Regions from separate parts of the Actinopolymorpha singaporensis genome, predicted to be linked through region 2. Evidence: predicted binding sites of a transcription regulator. Region 2 holds the regulator's gene; the other holds the start of a gene.
The links. Region 2 encodes LexA, which represses DNA repair genes until DNA is damaged. Its sites were predicted from a motif close to TCGAACANNTGTTCGA; they were not measured.
Positions count from the first base shown of each region.

Region 1: BLU27_RS23735 (SAV_6107 family HEPN domain-containing protein) is a predicted target of LexA. The motif match lies at 1,291-1,306, and genes of this name have one in related genera.

Region 1 covers NZ_LT629732.1:5,297,716-5,301,122, reverse strand. The annotation lists gene BLU27_RS23740 (MFS transporter) at 1-1,032, opposite strand, end outside; gene BLU27_RS23735 (SAV_6107 family HEPN domain-containing protein) at 1,555-2,049, shown strand; gene BLU27_RS23730 (methyltransferase domain-containing protein) at 2,144-2,953, shown strand; gene BLU27_RS23725 (DUF3040 domain-containing protein) at 3,168-3,407, shown strand, end outside.
Region 2 covers NZ_LT629732.1:5,558,529-5,561,935, reverse strand. The annotation lists gene BLU27_RS24900 (ATP-dependent DNA helicase) at 1-339, shown strand, start outside; gene BLU27_RS24895 (hypothetical protein) at 412-1,278, opposite strand; gene lexA (transcriptional repressor LexA) at 1,322-2,059, opposite strand; gene BLU27_RS24885 (LysM peptidoglycan-binding domain-containing protein) at 2,418-3,116, shown strand.

The sequences.
Region 1 (3,407 bases), 260 kb from region 2:
GGCCGGCACCAGCCCGACGATGGCGGCCTGAAGCTGGGCGACGTGTCCCATCGCCAGACCCGCCAGCAGCAGCGCCGCCACCACGAGTGCCGCGGGCCCGGCAAGTCCCGCCGCCGCGACACACAGCCCGACCGCGACCGCACCCGGGGCCACCAGTCGATTCCGCCTCGGTGCGGACATCCGACCCACCACGAGCAGGCCGACCGCGCTGCCCAGCGGTGGTGCCGCGAGCAGGATGCCCGCGCCCTGGTCGCCGAGCCCGAGGTCGGCGGCGAGCGGCAGGGCGAGGCCCTCCGCGGTCGCGAGGACCGTTGGCCCCAGGAACAGCAGGCAGAACAGGCTCGGCATCCGGGCGGTGTCCCGGACGATTCGAAGGCCCTGCCAGGTGTCGCGCAGGATCGGATGGCGGGCTGCGCCGGCAGGCCGTTCCGGCGCCGGCCGGGACGCGACGAACACCGCGAGCAGGACGGCCGACATGGCGTACGCCAGGGCGTTGACACCCAGCGCCGCGGGCGAACCGACGAGGACGACGACGAAACCGCCGGCCGCGAAGCCGATCACCTGGACGGCCTGCTGACTGGTGGCGACCAGAGCGTTTCCGGCGGCGAACCGCTCGGCGGGCAGGACGTCGGCCAGGATCGCCGTCCGCGCGGCTCCGAACGGCACCCGGAAGAACTCCGCGAGCAGGAGCAGTCCGAGCGCCAGCGGAATGTGGTCGCCGAGGAGGGCGATCAGCGCCGTGACCACGGCTCGTACGACGTCGCAGGTGATCAGGAGCCCGCGCCGGGGCAGCCGGTCGGCCAGGGTGGACAGCACCGGGCCGCCGAGCAGGCCGGGCAGGTAGGTGACGGCGAACGTCACCGCAGCCAGGGCGGCCGACCGGGTGCGTTCGTAGACGAGAGCGGCGAGGGCGAACTTCCCCAGCTGACTGCCGATCCGCGAGGCGACGTCCGCGGCGAACAACCCCGCGAACTCGTGGTTTCGGAGCAGACCCCGATATCCGGTCTGGGCCGACCCGTCAGCATCCCTCACCTTTTGCATCTTGCCGCAGCAAAGACACAGTGCGTGCGACTTTCCTCACAGAAAATCACTGAAGTTCCTCGCTGCCCGGATTCCGGCGGCCGGCTCGGCCGGGGTCGGCCGGTGTCGGCCGGGACTGTCGGTGGTCACCGCAAGACTGACGGCATGGCAGTACGTGAGTGTTCCACGAGGTCCCGCACCGCCCCGCCCGGGTGGACGTGCCGGGTCCGGTTGACGGCGACGGCCGGGTGGGTTAACTTCTCTCGTAGGTCGAACGTATGTTCGACCTACCGATTCGGGGGAGCCGAGCGATCTCCCGAGTCGGGTCGCGAAGTCCGACGGGGGAGGCTCGTCCCTGCCCCCGCCGGAGCGCCGTTGGCCCCGGGCGGGACGCGCAGGGGCAGGGGAAAGCGTCCCGCCCGGTTCGGCGGCCAGACAGCTCGGTGCCGCGTCGGCGCCCGCACCGACGAGCAGCAGGCAGGCTCCGTCCCGGCCACGGGCCGGGGTGCTCTGAGGCAACGGAAGGGCTAACTCATGCGCACACAGTCGAGTCCGTCGTTCCAGGCCCCGCTCGGCCCGAGTGTCTTCGAGGCGCTCGACCGGGCCCGGACCTCCCTGGCCGAGGCCCGGATGGCAGAGCTCGCGACCGAGCGTTACTCCGCCGCCCACGTCGCCGCCCTGCGCACCGCGGCGGCCGTCCTGGCCGCGCGCACCGGGCCGACCGTTCGTCGCGGTCGTCGCGACGCCTGGACCCTGCTGGCCCGGGTCGCCCCGGAGCTCGCGGAGTGGGCAGCGTTCTTCGCCGCGGGAGCCGGCAAGCGCGCGGCCGCAGAGGCAGGACTTCCCAGGGCGGTGACAGACCGGGACGCCGACGACCTGATCCGCGACGTCGAGCGCTTCATCGCGGTCGTGGAGGCGATGCTGGAGCTGCCGCACCAGCCTTCGCTGCCACATCAGTCCGACCCGGCCGACGGCGATCGTCTGAGCCGGGCGGGTCTGCGGGTCCACGGTCCGGGCGCGGCCGCCTGACCCGCCGGATGACCCGCTCACTCGTCGACCCTGATCCGCAGGACAGACCCTAGGCTGGTGACGCCTGTCACCCAGCCCAGAGGAGGGTCGTTTCGTGCCCGAGCGCAGCCTGGACGCCGAAGGCGGTACCGGTCACCGGGCCGCCGACTCCTTCAGCGGTTCGGCACCCGGACGCCGCCGGTCGCTTCGTGACGAGGTGATCGGACGCCTGGTCCGAGCCGCCCTGGACGACCAGGTGGCCAAGTCCGGTCGGTCCGCCCTCCGGGTCGTCGACGCCGGCGGCGGCACCGGGCATCTCGCGGTCCCCATCGCACGGATGGGTCACCAGGTCACGGTCGTGGATCCCAGCCCGGATTCCCTGGCCGCGCTCGAACGCCGCGCCGCGGAGGCGCACGTCACCGGCCGAGTCCAGGCGGTGCAGGGTGACGCGGTGAGTCTGCGGGAGCTTCTCGGGGAGGCGACCACCGATCTGGTGCTCTGCCACAGCGTGCTGGAAGTGGTCGACGACCCGCAGGTAGCCGTTCACGCGATGGCGAGCGTGCTGCGGCCGGGTGGTGCGCTCAGCCTGGTGGCGGCCAACCGCTACGCCGCCGTGCTGGCCAAGGTGCTGAGCGGTCACCTCGACCAGGCGCGGGCGGCGCTCGATGCCGCCGACGATCCGGTGGAGGCCGGCCCCACACCACGTCGCTTCACCCCTGAGCAACTGCGCGGGCTCGCCGAGAACGCCGGACTCGTGGTGGTCGACGAACGCGGCGTCCGGGTCTTCGCCGACCTGCTGCCGGCCGGCCTGGCCGACGAGCCCGGGGCGACCGCCGCCCTGCTCGACCTCGAGTCCCAGGCCTCGGCGCATCCGAAGTTTCGCGTCCTGTCCGCCCAGCTCCACCTGCTCGCCCGCAGGCAGTGATCGCGGCCGACGGGCCTGAAGCCGCCCGCTCAGGTACGGTGTCGGTGGGAGCATCGCTCGAACGTCGCCATGCGGACAGAGGTCGTCGTAGCCGACTTTTACCCGCCGGTTCCGTCGAACGTGCAAGGTCGGCTACCGTGCCGTTCCGAGCCTGCCTAGACTTTCATCTAGGCTCATTGAAGATCGAACACGGCAGTGTCCCGTTGGAGGTCAGGTGCCTCTCTCTGACCACGAGCAGCGACTGCTCGAGCAGATGGAGCGGGCCCTTGCCGCCGAGGACCCGAAGTTGGCCTCGGCGTTGCGGGGGGTCGATCTGCGCACGCGCCAGCGCCGGCGTGCCGTGATCGGAGCCGCCGTCTTCGTCGTCGGCATGGTGTTGATGCTCGGCGGCGCGATCATGATGACCACCGGCCAGAGCATCAGCGGTTTCGTCGCGGTGAGCGTGCTCGGCTTC
Region 2 (3,407 bases):
CCGGGTGACGCCTGTCAGCTCGTGATCATCGACAGGATTCCGTTCCCGCGCCCGGACGATCCGCTGACCTCGGCGCGTCAGCGCGCGGTCGACGAGGCGGGAGGGAACGGCTTCATGTCCGTGGCAGCCACGCACGCCGCGCTTCTGCTCGCGCAGGGGGTGGGCCGCCTGATCCGCAGGTCGAGCGACCGCGGAGTGGTGGCGGTGCTCGACCCGCGCCTGGTCACGGCGCGGTACGGCACCTATCTGCGGGCGTCGCTGCCGCCGATGTGGTTCACCGGCGACCGCGACGTCGCGCTCGGAGCGCTGCGCCGGCTCCGGTCAGCTCGCGAGCAGTAAAACCGTGGCCGGGCGGGCTGTCGGCTCGGGCGACGGTCGTCGGGTCGGTCGTCGGGTCGGTCGTGGGCTCGGTCAGGGCCGATGGACGCACACCGCGACGGGTGTCTGCTGCCGGCCCTGGCCGAACGGGTTGTCGCGGAAGAGCTCGGCGAAGAACTCGGTCGGCTGGCTGGTGTCGTGACCGAGGACGTCCCGGCCAAGGTCGTTGGAGTCGATCACCACGGTGCCGCCCAGCGTGCGCGCCGGCCCCGGCGGGAGCACCTTACGGACTGCCGCGGTGATCTCGGCAGCCATTTTGTCGGGCGCCTTCGGCGGCAGCTTCGCCGAGACGTTGGACGGGAACGCGGAGTAGGGCGTAGGCCCGTCGATCGCGTTGACCCGGTGGCCGGCCACCCGGTAGAACCAGCCACGCCGGCCCACCGCCTTGCCCACGACGCTGGCCCCGGCTGCGACCAGGATGCGCGGAAGCCCGGCCTCCTTGATCGCCAGCTGCATCGTCCACGGGCTGCCGAGTCCGATGCCGTGTGGGGTGCGCTGCACCCACTTCGACAGCACCCTGGCCGCGGGGGTGGGGTTGATCTCCCAGGTGAAGTAGGACCGTCCCTGCGAGATCGCCACGATCTTCTCGCTCACCACGACGTACCACGGCTCGGCGAACGCACCTTCGAACCTGGAGTCGTCCTCGGCGAGCCGGACCGTCTTGACCACGTAGTCGCTGAGCTTGTCCGCCACCTGGTCACCCCGGCCGAACAGGTCGGTCTGGATCGGGACGCGTGCCCATCGCGCCCCGTCCACCTCGATGATGAGACTCTTCCCGGCGTTGGGGTCCAGTGGCTCCTTCGGCGGGGGTCCCGGACGCCCGGACTCCGCGGCACCCACGTTGAGAGGTGCATGGTTGGATCCGGGCATGGTGCCGGTCTCCGCCGCTGGGTCGGACATGTCGCTCCCGGTGATAGCTCCTGTGACGAGCGTCGCCTCCTGCTCAGACGCGACGTAGGACGGCGACGACCTTACCGAGGATGACCGCGTCGTCTCCAGGGATGGGCTCGTAAGCCGGGTTGTGCGGCACCAGCCACACCTTGCCGTCACGGGGGCGATACGTCTTCACGGTCGCCTCGCCGTCGATCATCGCCGAGACGATCTCGCCCGACTCCGCCTCCGGCTGCTGGCGTACGACCACCCAGTCACCGTCGCAGATGGCCGCCTCCACCATCGAGTCACCTCGGACGCGGAGCAGGAAGAGCTCGCCCTCGCCGACGAGTTGCCGCGGCAGCGGCATGATCTCCTCGACCGACTGCTCGGCCAGGATCGGGCCACCGGCGGCGATCCGCCCCACCACGGGCACGAACGCCGGCGCAGGGCGGTCCTCGCCGCTGTCGGTCTCGTCGTAGGCCGGCACGCCCGACAGGGACGGCCGCCTTGTGGACGGTGAGGGTGCGAGCACCTCGAGCGCGCGGGGCCGGTTGGGGTCACGGCGGATGAACCCCTTGGTCTCCAGGACTCTGAGCTGGTGGGCGACCGACGAGGACGAGGTGAGGCCCACGAGGTCGCCGATCTCACGCATCGCGGGGGGATATCCGCGCGTCTCCACCGAGTCGCGGATCACCTCGAGGATGCGACGCTGGCGTGGAGTGAGTCCGGTCGCGTCGGGTGGGCCGTCGGGCAACTCCCGGACGGTCGCCGTCGAGGACTCGGTCGCCGTGTTTTTCCGCTTGGGCATAGCGGTTGTCTCCTTCCACAGATTTCGGGCCGCGACTCTGCCGACCCTCGGAAGTGAGCCTAGAGCCTGGTCATAGCACTTTCAAACATCTGTTCGACGCGTGTCGCGATTGTTTTACCGGAACTCGAAAGACCAGGAAAGGAGCCTTTCGGGCAGCTCCGTCGAACGTGTTTTCGAGGGAACTCTGGTGCTTGTCGGTGGGCTGGTGTAGAAATCCATCAGTGGGAACGTCGAACAGTCGTTCGAGCGCCGGCGTGGAAGTGGTGACGCGGATGCGTGCAGCGGAAGCGGCCGGCGGCGATGTGACGGGCGGCGAAGGCGTGACGGAAGTGAATCGGTGTTCGTGGGAGGTCGGACGATGAGCAACAGCGCGTCGGTGGTCTATCTCGAGGACTTCGTGTCCCGTCGGGCCGGCGGTGCTCCGGGCCGCGGCCGCAGGCACCTCAGCCCGGTCGCGCCGCCCGTACGCCCAGGTGACGTCCAGGCCGGTGACGTCCAGGCCGGTGACGTCCAGGCCGGTGACGTCCGCCCCTTCCTGCGGATGCGCCCGTGGCAGGTGCCGGAGGGTGCCACCCGGACTGCTGTGCCAGGCGTGACCCGGGCGGACCTGCGCGAGGAGGCGGGCGGGCGGCTGCGGCCCACCCCCACCCCGCAACCGCCTGCCGTTCGTCGACGTCCGCCGCGTCCGCGCGGCGTGCGGTCGTGCGTGCTCCCGGCCGGCGGGCGCGGCGCCGGTTCCAGTCTTCGTCTCACGAGGCGGGGGCGGCTGGTCCTGACCACGATGACGGCGCTGGCAGCGCTCGCGCTCGCCGGTGTCCTCGGGCTCCTGGCCCAGGCCGTGCTCGATGCCGCGCCCGCCGCTGGTGCGGCCGGCCCGACGGCCACGACCACGATCACGGTGGAGCCGGGGGAGACGATGTGGGGAATCGCCACCCAGCTCACCCCGAACACCGACCCGCGGGCGACCATCGACGAGATCGCCCGGCTCAACGACCTCTCCCGCGCCGGTGACCTCCGGGTCGGCCAGCGGCTGATCGTCCCTGTCCAGGCCCGCTGACCTGCCGCCCGCCAGCCCGCCTGCCCGAGCGGGGCGCGAGCCTGCGTGTGCCCGTGCGCCGTGCGTTCCCGTGCGCCCTCCGGCGGTCGGCCATGACCCGTGTTCGCCCCCATCTCCGGGCCGACACGCCGAGCCGAAATGTTGCTTTCGACCCGCCTCGCGGGCCTGACCTGCGGGGACGCCGAGACGTGTCCGCAGCGACACGCGGGGCGCCTTGCGTGCCTCGAACGACCGACGTAGCGTACCCCTAGATGTGGTAGTTACAGACCTGTAAGTCATCCACAGGTTGTG